Regions from separate parts of the Nostoc sp. ChiQUE02 genome, predicted to be linked through region 2. Evidence: predicted binding sites of a transcription regulator. Region 2 holds the regulator's gene; each other region holds the start of a gene.
What was found. Region 2 encodes NtcA, which controls nitrogen genes in cyanobacteria. Its sites were predicted from a motif close to TNTGTANNNNNNNNTACANA; they were not measured.
Positions count from the first base shown of each region.

Region 1 (4,944 bases), on a different contig from region 2:
AAGCCATTACTGAAGCCCGTACAACTTGTGAGCTAGATGGTAGTAATTCTGCTGGTTGTGCCGTAGCCTGGGACATTGTGGAAGAATTACAAGCTGAGAAAGCTCATCAACAGCAAGCAAAATCAAACAAAACCTCTTTGGAAAACTACTGCGATCACCATCCTGATTCCGTAGAATGTCTAATCTACGACCTTTAACTTTTCCGTAAATCAGTTGTTGCTGACTGCGTTATTTGCTTAATTGCCTCTAAATCAGGTAGTGGTATTTCACTTCCCATTCCCAACCACAAAAGATATTCGATATTCCCAGCAGGACCAGTGATCGGCGACCAAGTTAAGCCTTTGTATTTCCATCCTAATTCGTGGGCTGTTTGCAACACCTGGAAAATGGCATCAGCTTGGTCGTTTGGATCTCGCACAACACCTTTTTTACCCACACGGGATCTGCCGACTTCAAACTGTGGCTTGACTAACAATACAGCTTCTCGGTTAGCTTGAGTTAGTTGCCACAAAGCAGGCAGAATTTTAGTTAAAGAAATAAACGATACATCGACCACCGCCAAATCAGGAATCGGGTCATTTTCGCCATATAACTCATCTGGTCGTAGTTGCCGTAAATTGGTGCGTTCCCGCAAAATCACCCGCGAATCATTTCGCAACCGCCAATCAACTTGACCGTAACCGACATCAATGCCGTAAACTTGTTTTGCTCCAGCTTGCAAGAGACAATCAGTAAAACCACCAGTAGAAATCCCACCATCTAAACAAATGCGCTCTGCTACAGGAATGGCAAATACTGACAAAGCTTTGGAGAGTTTTTCACCACCTCTAGAAACAAAAGGCGATCGCTCTTTAATATTTATTTGAGCCGAAATATCAACTTCTGTACCAGGCTTATCAACTAGCTGCTGATTAACAGTAACTTCCCCCGCCTGAATTAACCGCTGTGCTAAGGCGCGAGAAGAACATAAATTTAGCTCTACTAATAGTGTATCGAGTCGCTGTTTAGCCAATTAATTAGACTCTCCTGGTCAGATTAAAGTCAAAGCACGATTGATAATTTCTTCTCGGTTAACTCAAGTTAATAATTTTTCCATAATCAGCGCCTCAAACATCGGCAACTTCTATTGTGCCTTACGAGCAAAACTTTACACCCTTTGCTCCTCATATCCTAATAGTGTCTAAAAAAAGCGATCGCTCTTTTCCAACACAGACAAAAGTGCGATCGCTATTTATGTTTATGTCGGGGCAGACACCTTGCCCGCTTAAAATCTAAATATCCTGTTCGCTCAACTCGCGTGTGATGTGATCGAATGGTTCATCGACAAAAGCAGTATTAACCACACCTGCTGCTGCTACTTGCTCTTTAATCAGATCCTTGAGAATCTGGATACCGCGAACTGTAGGCCCAATAGGCACTCCTAGAGAATTGTAAGTTTCCCGTAGCCCTTGTAGCACTCGTTCATCCAACACATTCGTGTTTCCTGCAACCAGCGCATAGGTGGCGTAGCGCAGATAGTAGTCCATATCCCGCAAACAAGCCGCATAACGACGAGTTGTATAAGCATTTCCACCGGGGCGAATCAATTCTGGCAGTTCTTCAAATAACTTCAAACCAGCCTGCTTGACAAGTGCGGCCGCATTAGTATTTATCGCTGCCGCCGCTTGTACTCTTGCTGTACCGCTGTCAAAGTAAGACTTCAGGCTATCGATCGCATTCCGGTCAAAATACCGACCAGCTAAGTCATAATTCTTAATTAAACTTGTTACTGCATCGCGCATTCTTTTTTCTCCCAATCCTTGCTATTTATGGTTTGATATTTATTTGGCTGCACTTATGCACCAGTAAATTTTTGTGCTATTTAAAATAGATTCGGCACAAAAACAATCTATCCACTATTTAAGGATTCTATGCCAAAGTTGACCCCTATGTGATGAACTTTCCAGTTTTGTACAGATGATCGCTGAAAGGTTAATATAACCTGATAATCTAGATATCTGTAACATAAGCTACAAAATTCGCTAATGTCTAGTATTTAAGATATTTCTGGTGTGTCACGGTCTGATTGAGATCAGCAGGGTTAGGATGCAATGTAAGATTCTGGTTTACTTTAGGAAATTGGTAGAGAAGGAGTAACAATGACAACACCACAAGAACTCTTGAAGAGAATTCAAGATGAAAAAATTCAGCTGATTGATCTCAAATTCATCGATACAGTAGGGACTTGGCAGCACCTCACACTGTACCAGAACCAAATCGATGAGACTGCATTCACTGATGGCGTAGCTTTTGACGGTTCCAGCATTCGGGGTTGGAAAGCAATCAACGAATCGGACATGACGATGGTACTCGACCCCAACACTGCTTGGATCGACCCATTTATGGAAGTGCCAACACTAAGTATAATTTGTAGTATTAAAGACCCCCGCACGGGTGAACCGTACAACCGTTGCCCACGCGTTATTGCCCAAAAAGCAATAGATTACCTGGTTTCTAGTGGCATTGGTGATACAGCCTTCTTTGGCCCTGAAGCTGAGTTCTTTATCTTTGATAGTGCTAGGTTTGCCCAAACTGCTAACGAAGGCTACTACTTCTTAGACTCCGAAGAAGGTGCTTGGAATTCCGGTAAAGCCGGTACAGATGAAAAACCCAACTTGGGTTACAAACCACGCTTCAAAGAAGGTTACTTCCCAGTTTCACCAACGGATTCTTTCCAAGACATCCGTACAGAGATGCTGTTGACAATGGCAGAATTAGGTGTGCCCATTGAAAAGCATCACCACGAAGTTGCTACTGGTGGTCAGTGCGAACTAGGTTTTCGTTTTGGTAAGTTGATCGAAGCGGCTGACTGGTTGATGACTTACAAATATGTCATCAAGAACGTTGCCAAGAAATACGGCAAAACCGTCACCTTCATGCCAAAACCGATTTTTGGCGATAACGGTTCAGGAATGCACTGTCACCAGTCCATTTGGAGAGACGGTCAACCTCTGTTTGCAGGTAATGAGTATGCTGATTTGAGTGAAATGGCGTTGTACTACATTGGTGGTCTTCTCAAACACGCACCAGCGCTGTTGGCAATTACCAACCCTAGTACCAACTCATACAAGCGCCTAGTGCCTGGTTATGAAGCTCCTGTTAACTTGGCTTACTCTGAAGGGAACCGTTCTGCTTCTATCCGTATTCCTCTATCTGGTAAGAACCCCAAAGCCAAGCGTTTAGAATTCCGTTGTCCAGATGCTACATCTAACCCCTACTTGGCATTTGCTGCAATGCTTTGTGCTGGTATCGATGGCATCAAAAACAAAATCCATCCTGGTGAACCCCTAGATAAGAATATCTATGAACTCTCTCCAGAGGAGCTTGCAAAGGTTCCCTCAACTCCAAGTTCTTTAGAACTGGCATTGCAAGCACTAGAAAACGATCACGCCTTCTTGACAGAATCAGGCGTATTCACGGAAGACTTTATCGAAAATTGGATTGACTACAAGCTTAACGAAGCCAAGCAGTTGCAACTGCGTCCTCATCCCTACGAGTTTTACCTCTATTACGATGCTTAATGAAGAGTCGTATCTAATTAAAAAGTAATAAATTTTGCCACCCTAAAGTAGAGGGTGGCTTTTTTTCCAAAGTTGTCAGTTGAGACTTTCACTCAAAAAATCCAGCTTAAAATTCCTGAAACTTAGCTCATGGAAGCGTGACTGGGGCCATAAATCATCCGACTGCTAGCATCTACCTTCCCTTGAATCGGGTTCCAGTAGTGAGATACTTCTTCAGGAAGACCAAGTTCCTGTGCCGCCCTCATCAGCATTGATTGTTGGCGATTCTTGACTTGCTGATGTTCACGCACCATCAAAGCACGAGATTTATCTGCGATAGACATAACCATACTCCTGTGTATTTTGTGAATATATAATTTTTTTTCCTCACAAGACTAATATAACAAAAATTCTGTAACATAAGCTACTTTTTACAAAAATTTATATTTTCTTTGCCCACAATATTAGGTATTTTTTGTCAAAAGCCGGAAAAATCTTCTGAATACACCTTTGAGAACTAAAATGATCTGGCTTAATATTTGTCTTAGCCCAGGGCACATAACCTTCCAAAGAGGAGATAATTTATACGTTATAATTGTTACACGGAATACAAGTAGTCAAAGCTCAAGCTCTTTTTATGCCTGATAAGGGAACTCCAAGAAATAAATTATCCAATTTCACGCCCATCAAAACGACTTTCTCTCCCCCTGCCCCCTCTCCCCCAATCCCCACTCCGTGGGGGCCCCGAGTCCCCCTGCTCCCCTGCTTTAAAAACGATGGGATATTTATTTATTTGGAAGTCCCCAATTTAACGAAGCTGACTTATCAGACCTTTCAACAAAGCAAAAATTACTTTGGTCTGGCACACAAAATATTAAGTTCACAGTTGAGGAACCTGGTGTATCCAACGCTTGAACAAAAGACCAAACCAATCCCAAACGAGGTTGTACTCAAACTTCAAGAGAGATTAAATCAGGTGCTGGAGACAGACTGGCAAGATGCCCAAAAAGGTGTTTATCCGGAAAGTCTGCTGTTTGACAACCCTTGGGAAGACTTTTTCCGCTACTATCCGCTAGTATGGCTAGATTTCCCTCAAATGTGGGAGCGGGTTAAACAACAGAATTACCAAGATTTTTCGCCCGAAATTGACACAGATGGTTATCCGAGCTACTACGTGCAGAACTTCCATCATCAAAGTAATGGCTACTTGAGTGACTTGTCAGCCAATTTATATGACTTACAGGTGGAAATTCTTTTTGGAGGGGCAGCCGATCCAATGCGGCGGCGAATTCTTGCTCCCCTCAAGCAAGGGCTGAAAGCTTTTGACTCTGTTCCACCAAGGCAAGTTCGGATTTTGGATGTAGCTTGTGGAACTGGGCGGACTCTGAAGATGATTCGGGCAGCA
Region 1 covers NZ_JAVRBN020000008.1:174,767-179,710, forward strand. Annotated here, with positions in the region: gene RM347_RS11285 (Calvin cycle protein CP12) at 1-197, shown strand, start outside; gene RM347_RS11290 (TlyA family RNA methyltransferase) at 194-1,012, opposite strand; gene apcB (allophycocyanin subunit beta) at 1,272-1,781, opposite strand; gene glnA (type I glutamate--ammonia ligase) at 2,139-3,560, shown strand; gene RM347_RS11305 (hypothetical protein) at 3,683-3,883, opposite strand; gene RM347_RS11310 (class I SAM-dependent methyltransferase) at 4,333-4,944, shown strand, end outside.
Region 1: glnA (type I glutamate--ammonia ligase) is a predicted target of NtcA. The motif match lies at 1,997-2,016, and genes of this name have one in related genera.

Region 2 (4,944 bases):
GTCACCTAGTGCTTGGTTCAAAGCTTGCCCTAAGGTAATGCCCACATCCTCGTTAGTGTGGTGGTCATCAATTTCCCAGTCTCCCTTGGCTTGAATATCTAGGTCAATCAACCCGTGGGAGGCAATTTGATGCAGCATATGATCCAAAAACGGAACACCTGTGGCTACTTTGCAAGTTCCTCTACCATCCAGGTTGATGGTAACTTGCACATCGGTTTCACCAGTGGTGCGATGAACGGTAGCAATTCGAGGAGTTTTAGTTGACTGGTCGTAGTTTGAGGAATTAACTTGGCGATTGGTTGTTTGCATAGGGAATAGAAAGAGTTAGAAGTTAGGAGTGAAAAGTTAAAAATTCATAACTCCTCACTCATAACTCATAACTTTATCGCGTCACATTCCCATAATTTCATATCCTGCATCTACATATAGAACTTGTCCGGTAATGCCACTGGACAAATCACTACACAAGAAAGCCGCAGCGTTGCCCACTTCTAGCTGAGTCACAGTGCGTCGTAAGGGAGCTACTTCTTCTACATGATGAATCATATCCAAAATTCCACCCACTGCTGAAGATGCCAAGGTGCGGATGGGGCCTGCGGAGATGGCATTCACGCGGATATTTTGCGGACCTAGTTCAGCGGCTAGGTAACGCACACTCATTTCTAACCCTGCCTTGGCAACTCCCATAACGTTGTAGTTAGGAATTGCTCTGACACCGCCTAAATATGTCAGCGTGACGATACTACCTCCCTCCGTCATCAAAGGTTTAGCTGCACCACTTAACTGCACCAGCGAGTAGGTACTGATTTCTAAGGCGGTGTTGAAGCCAGAACGAGAGGTTTGGCTAAAATCTCCACTCAAATCGTCTTTGCTAGCAAATGCCAGACAATGGATGAGGATATCTATCTTTCCCCACTGATCGCGGATTGTTTCAAAGGTAGATTGAATCTGTTCGTCATCTTGGACATTACACGGAAGAAATAAGCTGGGGTTGAGTGGTTCTACCAACTCCGCAACTTTTTTCTCCATCTTGCCGCGTTCATCCGGCAGGTAGGTAATACCCAGGTTTGCTCCAGCTTTGTGCAACTGTTGAGCGATGCCCCAGGCGATCGAGCGGTTATTGGCAATACCTGTAACAAGAGCATTTTTTCCAGTCAGATTCAGCATAGAAATTGTTAATGCGATCGATCATTAGGAGCATACTAGAATCTGAGGCACGTTTTGTCTTTGTTTTACACAGGATTTGCAAAAATGAATATTGCTAAGAGTGTTTGCTGTGACAAAAATCTTGATTTTTCCTAAAGATTTTCTCAAGATATCTTTATTTGTTCTTTAAAAAACCCTTTTTAATACAGCTATTGGAACTACTTATCAACAATTAGTAGCTGAAAGGATCAACAATTATGTATCATTATAAACAAAGAGTTATGAAGAGATTAATTTGAGTATAGGAAAGTACAGAAAGGTTGACGGTGCTTTATTCATTTTTCAGGTGTATTCTTAGGTAATCAGTTTTTGTTTTTCCGGCATTGGGTAGGGGAAGGGAGATGATCGTGACACAAGATAAAGCCCTAGCAAATGTATTTCGTCAGATGGCGACCGGGGCGTTTCCGCCAGTTGTGGAAACGTTTGAACGCAATAAAACGATCTTTTTTCCTGGCGATCCTGCCGAACGAGTTTATTTTCTTTTGAAAGGTGCTGTTAAACTTTCCAGGGTGTACGAGGCAGGAGAGGAAATAACGGTAGCGCTGCTGCGGGAAAATAGTGTTTTTGGTGTATTGTCATTGCTGACAGGAAATAAGTCGGATAGGTTTTACCATGCGGTTGCATTTACCCCTGTGGAATTACTGTCAGCACCAATTGAACAAGTCGAGCAAGCACTCAAGGAAAATCCAGAATTATCAATGTTAATGCTGCGAGGTCTGTCTTCGCGGATTTTACAAACGGAGATGATGATTGAAACTCTCGCTCACCGAGATATGGGTTCTAGGTTGGTGAGTTTTTTGCTAATTCTTTGTCGGGATTTTGGGGTTCCTTGTGCAGATGGGATCACTATCGATCTGAAGTTATCTCATCAAGCGATCGCAGAAGCAATTGGTTCAACTCGTGTTACTGTTACTAGGCTACTAGGGGATTTGCGTGAGAAAAAGATGATTTCTATCCACAAAAAGAAAATTACTGTGCATAAACCTGTTACCTTAAGTAGGCAGTTCACATAAAAGCAATTGGAGAAAGGGGAATCGGCGCGTGTTGTATTTTGAAAAATGACACTAATAGCTAGAGGTAAATCTAAAATTGAGTAATTTCAGCTATTGCCAATTTCCACTTCTTTCCAGACAATGGTTAAAAGTAGTAGGCTGTATCTGGAAGGATTTCGGTAGCTAAAGATGACCACCGGATACATCCTCATCGCAGCAATTTTAATTCTGGGAGGCGTCATTGCCACCGTGGGCGATCGCATCGGCACACGAGTTGGCAAAGCCCGCCTCTCACTTTTTAAGCTTCGTCCGAAAAACACTGCTGTACTAGTAACTATTTTTACGGGTGGTTTGATTTCAGCATCAACTCTAGGGATTTTATTCGCTGCTGACGAAGGCTTGCGAAAAGGAGTCTTTGAGTTAGAGGATATTCAAACAGACCTCAGGCAGAAGCGGGAACAGCTAAAAACCGCAGAAACTCAGAAAAGTCAGGTAGAAAGTGAGCTAAACCAAGCAAGAATTGCCCAAGCAAAAGCACAACAAGACTTGCAGGTAATTAATCAATCTTTGCAGGCGGCGAATGCCAAACAACGCCAAACACAAGCTCAGTTGAATCGCACCATTAGTCAACAAGCCCAAACTCAAGCTCAACTCCAACGTACTCAAGGTCAGCTAGAACAAGTTGTAACTCGATACCAAAAAGCCATAGCTGAATTGCAAAGCGTTTACAATCAAAGAAAAGAGCTACAGGCGGCAGTTGAACTACTGAAAACAGAACGTCAACGACTGTACGCTGAAGCAAAAACAGCCATTGACGAAGCCAAAACAGCTATTGAAAAACGCGATCGCGAACTTGCTAACCGCCAAGAAGCCATAGAACAGCGCGATCAAAAAATTTCCCAACTGGATCAACTAATTCAAAAGCGTAATGTAGAAGTTGCAGCGCGAGAGCAAGTGATTGCCAAACGGGAATCGCGCCTCAAAGAATTGGAAGCACAACAGGAGCAATTAGAACTGGAAGTTGCAAGGCTGGAAAAATATTATCAGTCCTACCGCGACCTGCGCCTGGGTAAACTAGCCTTAGTTCGCGGGCAAGTTCTGTCTGCTGATGTAGTTCGTGTTAACCAACCTGCTGCTGCTCGCCAGGCAGTGATACAACTTTTACAAGAAGCCAATCGCAACGCCAACCTCGAATTAAGCGAGCCTGGTGCAAATCCTGCAAATGCAGAGCTACTACGCGTGACCCAGGAGAGGGTTGAGCAATTGAGTAAGCAGATTAGCGATGGTCAAGAATATGTGGTGCGAATTTTCTCGGCTGGTAATTACGTCAGGGGAGAAAAGCAGATAGAATTTTTCGCCGATACAGCTCGCAATCAACTGGTTTTTTCGGGAGGCGCAGTGCTGGCTACAACTACTACCGATTCCAAAACCATGACATCTTATCAGTTACAGCAACGGCTGGAACTGCTGATTTCTGCTTCCCAATTTCGTGCCCGTAACGCCGGAATTGTCGAAAATGTGCAAGTAGAAGGGACTTTTTTACGCTTTATCACCCAATTAAGACAGTACAATCAACCATTGGAGATCAAAGCGATCGCAGCAGAGGACACTTATACAGCCGGGCCATTGAGAGTAAAATTAGTGGCAATAGTCAACGGACAAATTATTTTTAGTACTTAAAAAATTATTTGCACACTGTTATTAGTAAGATTTAAACATATTGAACAGCAGCCAAAATAGTTGCTGTAATTGCATTTATTCTCTACGTTCGCGTAGCGTGTCGCAGACAGGCGCTACGCGTAGCAAGATCCCTGTAAGGGTACATTTCTAATTTTTAATTTTGAATTTATTATGAATTTCCGTGAATTTTCACCAACCCAACCAGTCATCTTGGGGTTTGATCCAGGTCGAGATAAGTGTGGTTTAGCGGTGATGGGACTGGATCGGCAACTGTATTATCATCAGGTCGTGCTAGCAAAAGAAGCGATCGCTACCATTGAGACACTGCGTAAAAGGTTTCCGATCTCTTTGATGGTCATGGGAGACCAAACTACAGCCAAGCAGTGGAGAGAAAAATTATATCAGGAATTGACAGAACCGCTGAGTATTATTTTAGTGGATGAGCGCTACACAACCTTAGAAGCACGCGATCGATATTGGCAAATGTTCCCGCCCAAAGGGCTAATAAAGCTATTGCCACAGGGTCTGCGACAGCCACCAAGACCGATAGATGACATTGTTGCCATCCTCTTAATCGAAAGATACTTAAATCGCCTCACTGAGTCAGCAGTGAAGAGTGAAGAGTGAAGAGTTAGGAATCAATATCTTCACAACTCCTAACTCACAACTCATAACTCATAACTCATAACTCACAACTCATAACTCCTAGAGTTCCGCCCGAATAGTAAAAGCATAATCTCCTCCAGGCTCTAGCTGATAATCTTGTTGCTCCAAAAATCGACCGAGCGGTTCTTTGATTAAGGCGCGGCCTTGGGAAGGCTTGACAGCAAGTTCTCCCCGGCGAAAATGCCACTGGAAATGCCACTCAAACTCACCCGCACTCACTTCCCCTTCAAGGAAGCCGTGTTGCCAGGATTGGCGAGTAATTCTGACATGGGCAATGGTTTCTGGCAGACGTTTTGCACTCACAATGCTTTATGTCAAGTGTAGAATAACAGCCGATCGTGTAGGCTACTTATTTTATTTACCAAACATAGCTTAATTAGACAAACTGACAAAGTGGATA
Region 2 covers NZ_JAVRBN020000035.1:68,635-73,578, reverse strand. Annotated here, with positions in the region: gene hisB (imidazoleglycerol-phosphate dehydratase HisB) at 1-309, opposite strand, end outside; gene fabI (enoyl-ACP reductase FabI) at 391-1,167, opposite strand; gene ntcA (global nitrogen regulator NtcA) at 1,548-2,219, shown strand; gene RM347_RS27265 (DUF3084 domain-containing protein) at 2,388-3,878, shown strand; gene RM347_RS27260 (Holliday junction resolvase RuvX) at 4,050-4,505, shown strand; gene RM347_RS27255 (DUF3146 family protein) at 4,584-4,847, opposite strand.

Region 3 (4,944 bases), on a different contig from region 2:
ATTGGACAAATTCTAAATCGCGGAGGATAGCGCCAGCACGAGCTGCGATCGCTACTCCATCACCAGTACTCACAGCCGGATTCGTGGTTTGGGCAAATACCTGACCGCCGCCGCCGGTTGCCAATACCACAGCACCAGCTCTTACCCATGTGATTTTACCTTGATAAAACAGGCTAATTCCCTGACAACGACCAGTTTCGGGTTCAATCCACAAACTCAAAGCCAAAGCTTGCTGAATGACTTGAATATTCTGGCGACGTAATACTTGGGCGGTGAGGGTGGTGGTAACTTCCCTTCCTGTGGTGTCCGCAGCATGGAGAACACGGCGGCGAGAATGGGCGGCTTCCAAAGTTAAAGCCAAAGCTTGACCATGACGGTCAAAAGCTACCCCTAAGTTAACTAGGGATTGAATGCAACTAGGGGCATTTTGGGCGAGAAATTCTACAGCAGTGCGATCGCATAAACCCGCACCTGCCTGAATCGTATCTTCAATGTGCAGCGTGGGAGAATCTTCTGGGGCTACAGCTGCGGCAATGCCACCTTGTGCCCAATCACTGGCGGACAAAGCAACGGTTTCTTTGGTAATCAAGCCGACTCGCAAGGATTCTGGCAGACACAGCGTTGTGTATAGTCCGGCGGCACCAGCGCCGACTACTAAGACATCAAATTGACTAGGAATATCTATCTGGGGCAAGGTAATTGGGGAGGGGGAGCAGGGGAAGCAGGGGGGAGGGGAAGCAGGGGGAGCAGGGGAAGACAAGGAAAAATTTTATTTTGTCTCTCTTGTCCTCCCTGTCTCTCTTATTCTCCTTATTCCCCCTTATCTCTAATAGAATAATCCCACTCCCTAGAATTAGGAGTGGGGTGCTATTTGCTACATTAAAAACTGCACGTGCAGTTATCTGTAGATGCCATTGTTAAAGCGATCGTCTCCCTCGTTGAAGGCAGGCTCTAGTTCTGTCACGGTGAATTTATCTAGGTTGGCTTGCAGGGTTTGTTTTTGGCGATCGCTCAATCCTGGAAGATCCAATACATCCTCTACCTTTTGGTAGGGAGCATTCGTGATGATTTTCTTAGCCAGGGTGGGATAAAGCCCTGGATACTGTTGAAAAGCTCGGACGTTGGTATTATTCAAATCAATTTTTTTACCAAATTCCGTTCCTAGTTTAGCGTCTGCCCGATTCTGCCGCTCAATTGCCAGAACTGGGACTTGGGGAAAAGCAAAACTGTTGAAACTAGCAGCTTGGGCTATCTGAGTTGTTCCCAACCATCCCCAGCAACTAAGTAACAAACTAAACACTGTTAATAAACGCGCCAATCCTTTCACGATTTTTCTACCTCTTTCCATCAAACAGAAATAAAAGTTTTAAGCTAACAGCCGTCAGCAGTCATTAGTCATTAGTCAGAGCGCCAAAGACAAAAGACAAGGGACAAAACCTGATAGCTTAGTCAACACAGCAGTCATCAGAAACTAATATACAGCGTATTAATATCCACAATATTTGCCGTTACTGGGTTTGACTGTACTTTTGCCAAAAATTTTCATAGTGGTAAGAGTGCCCACATCGCTGCAATAGCGTTGTATCCATGATCCTGGTAACATTCCCAGGTAGATGAAAGCTTTTCGGGGTGGCTGATTCTACCTCCCAAGCAGACACGAAACCGTGCGATGTCTAATACCCTAAACCTACCAAAGAAGACTTGATGCTGACGGATTGTTATGTAATATTTCTTAACTAATTAATCATCTACAGCATCATTCTTGATGTGCCGTAGATTGGGCTAGGGAAAGTTTTGGCTTTAATATTACACAATTTTTTAATATTTAGGCTGCGATCGCAGCTAACAGAAATAGACTATCTACCAAAATTGTGCTCAAAACTGCACCACCAAAGGCATACCAGTGTTTTTGCTTTTGACCTAAAGGTAAAATGCCGACTGTTAATAGCATTAGGGCGAGAATTATGGCCCAACTTTGTCCCCAAGGTGCTTGTACTTGCATCAGCGCATTTTGTAAGATTTGCGGTGCGCCATCTGCATCTACTGTCATGATTTGCCGCCAATAGGGCATCAAATCTACTAGATAAAAATATACATCTGTTAAAGCTGTACCGAGCAAAGAGCCAAAATAAAACCAGTTACCCACCTTGCCCCAATTCTTCACCAAACACCAGCAAGCAAATGGTATGCCTATAGACTCTACTGGCAAATGCCATAAAGGTTCCCAACGTAACCAGCCCCAGTAAATCGCTCCTGCTAACCAACTCCAGCTAAACCCTAAGAGCAAATCCCCCCAGACGTAAGTTGCAGGACGTGACATCAAGGTAAAACTTAGCCACACCCAAAATGCTGTCAGCGCTAAACTCAGACTTGGTAGCGATCGCACTATTGGCGCTTCTATAAATACTGGCACTGATACCAAAAAAACCGCCGCCGCAAACACTAACCAAGTTTGCCGGGCAGAAGTAGATAAGGGTAAAGAGGGAGAAAAGGAGAGTGTAGATTCCAATTGCTTGATACCGTTCTGCCCAGTATCAGCTAAATCCAACTCGGTATCAATAGAAGGGGTAGAAGCGGTGTAGGAGGACAGTGTATTATTAATCAAAGTTTTTAATATTTGTTACTAAACTTTATCTTATTTAAGATATCACACTTTAAAATCCCCCCCAGGGGCATTGTAATTATACTGAAATTTCGGGGAGCCTTGGTGCAAACCAAACAAAACATTCTGCGCCAGACTAATCCATTAAAGTTGCACTATGTACACAACTCCTCTGTATTGAAGAAAGAGACAAGGGGAGAAATTAGATGGGGATTCAGACCCCACCTGATACATAGCCAACAAATAAGATTTGGTAGGGGTATAAAACTCTGGGCGCTGGTGCAACACTTGGTGATGGGTATACAACGTCCCTCTGTCTCCCCATTCCCTTGTCCTCTTTTGGTCTCTTGTAAATGAGCGACTACTGAGAGGTGAGAGATAAAATTTGAAAGTTAAAAAGTGAACTGTCATCAGTCCACTAAATATTAAAGTTTGATGAATTTCCGAAATTGCGTTGACTTATTGAGATGGGTGTAAGAACATGGTCAGCGTCTTCGATGATGTTATTGATCGGGAAAATTGAGTTTTCTACAAGATTGGGTGCAATAGAGAGTATATAAAGCAACATCATCAGTTAAATAATAATGTCTAGAACAGGAAAAAGGTATTAATTGCATATGGAGTTTATTCAAGCTTTTATTTTGGGTATTGTTCAAGGTATTACAGAGTTTTTGCCAATCAGCAGCACTGCACATCTTCTGATTGTGACAAAGGTATTTGGTTGGAAAGAACTAGGTTCTAAAGATTTTGTTGATGCAATTCAATTTGGCAGCGTTTTAGCAATTGTTGGGTATTTTTGGTCGCTGATTTCTAGTATTGTAAAAGGTGGGATCGAAGCCCTAAAAGAGAAAGACTGGCAACGTGAGGAATGGAAAATTCTTGTCGGTATTGTAGTAGGAACAATGCCTGCTTTAATTTTCGGCTTTCTTTTGAAAGATATTTTACCGGAGAGCGCATTAATTATTGCCATCATGTCAATTATTATGGCGCTCTTACTAGGTTTGGCAGAAAAAATTGGTACTCGCAAGCGAGGTTTCGATTCATTGCAGATTCGGGATGGTATTTTAGTTGGATTAGGACAAACACTTGCTTTGATTCCTGGCGTTTCTCGTTCTGGCTCGACGTTGACGACCGCCTTATTTTTAGGATTAGAACGCGCTACAGCAGCGAAATTCTCATTTTTGTTAGGGTTTCCAACTCTTACCATTGCTACTCTGTATAAAAGCCTGAAAATATTCAAGTTATTTCAAGCGCACCAGTTGCCAGATAACATTGTTGGACTGTTAATTGTAGGAATTATTTCAACCTTTATTTTTTCCTACCTATCAATTGCATTTTTGATCAAATACTTAGCAACCAAAAACACTTTGGTTTTTGTTTGGTATAGATTAGCATTCGGTAGTGCTATCTTACTGGCGATCGCAGCAGGTTGGAAAGGATAATAGTTATTAGTTATTAGTCATTAGTCATTAGTCCAAAGCAAATGACTAATGCCCAATACCCCATGCCCAATGCCCCATTACCCATGATTAACATTCATCCTGCCCGAATTACCAAGGTTCTTCCAGACTCAATAGCCGCGGAGATTGGCTTTGAGGCTGGGGATGCGATCGTTGCAATCAATGGTACACGTCCCCGCGATTTAATTGATTATCAGTTTTTGTGTGCTGATGAAGTCTTGGAACTAGAAGTTTTAGACGCTGCTGGTAAAACTCATAGCCTGGAAATCGAAAAAGATTACGACCAAGACTTGGGGCTAGAATTTGAAACTGCCCTATTTGATGGCTTAATTCAGTGCAATAACCGCTGCCCATTTTGCTTTATCGACCAACAACCACCAGGTAAGCGTACCAGCTTGTACTTTAAAGACGACGATTACCGTCTAAGCTTTTTGTACGGCTCTTATCTTACCCTGACTAATTTGCCAGAAAGAGAATGGCAGCGGATTGAACAAATGCGCTTGTCTCCGTTGTATGTTTCTGTTCATGCCACAGAACCCGAAGTTAGAATTAGACTGCTGAAAAATCCGCGTGCAGGACAAATCTTGCAACAACTCAAGTGGTTTCAAGAAAGGCGACTACAAATTCATGCTCAAGTGGTTGTTTGCCCTGGTATAAATGATGGCGAACACCTGGAGCAAACCCTAAAAGATTTAGCATCTTTTCATACTGGTGAAGTGCCTGCGGTGGCATCAGTAGCAGTTGTACCAGTCGGGTTGACACGATTTCGTCCCCAAGAAGACGAACTCACACCTGTAACCAGAGAAAAAGCCAAAGAAGTAATTTCTCAAGTCAAAATACTCTCGCGACAATTTCACCAAAAATTCGGTTCCAGCGTTGCTT
Region 3 covers NZ_JAVRBN020000007.1:47,253-52,196, forward strand. Annotated here, with positions in the region: gene nadB (L-aspartate oxidase) at 1-694, opposite strand, end outside; gene psbU (photosystem II complex extrinsic protein PsbU) at 899-1,327, opposite strand; gene RM347_RS09515 (DUF3120 domain-containing protein) at 1,826-2,605, opposite strand; gene RM347_RS09520 (undecaprenyl-diphosphate phosphatase) at 3,220-4,044, shown strand; gene RM347_RS09525 (TIGR03279 family radical SAM protein) at 4,128-4,944, shown strand, end outside.
Region 3: RM347_RS09515 (DUF3120 domain-containing protein) is a predicted target of NtcA. The motif match lies at 2,608-2,627, and genes of this name have one in related genera.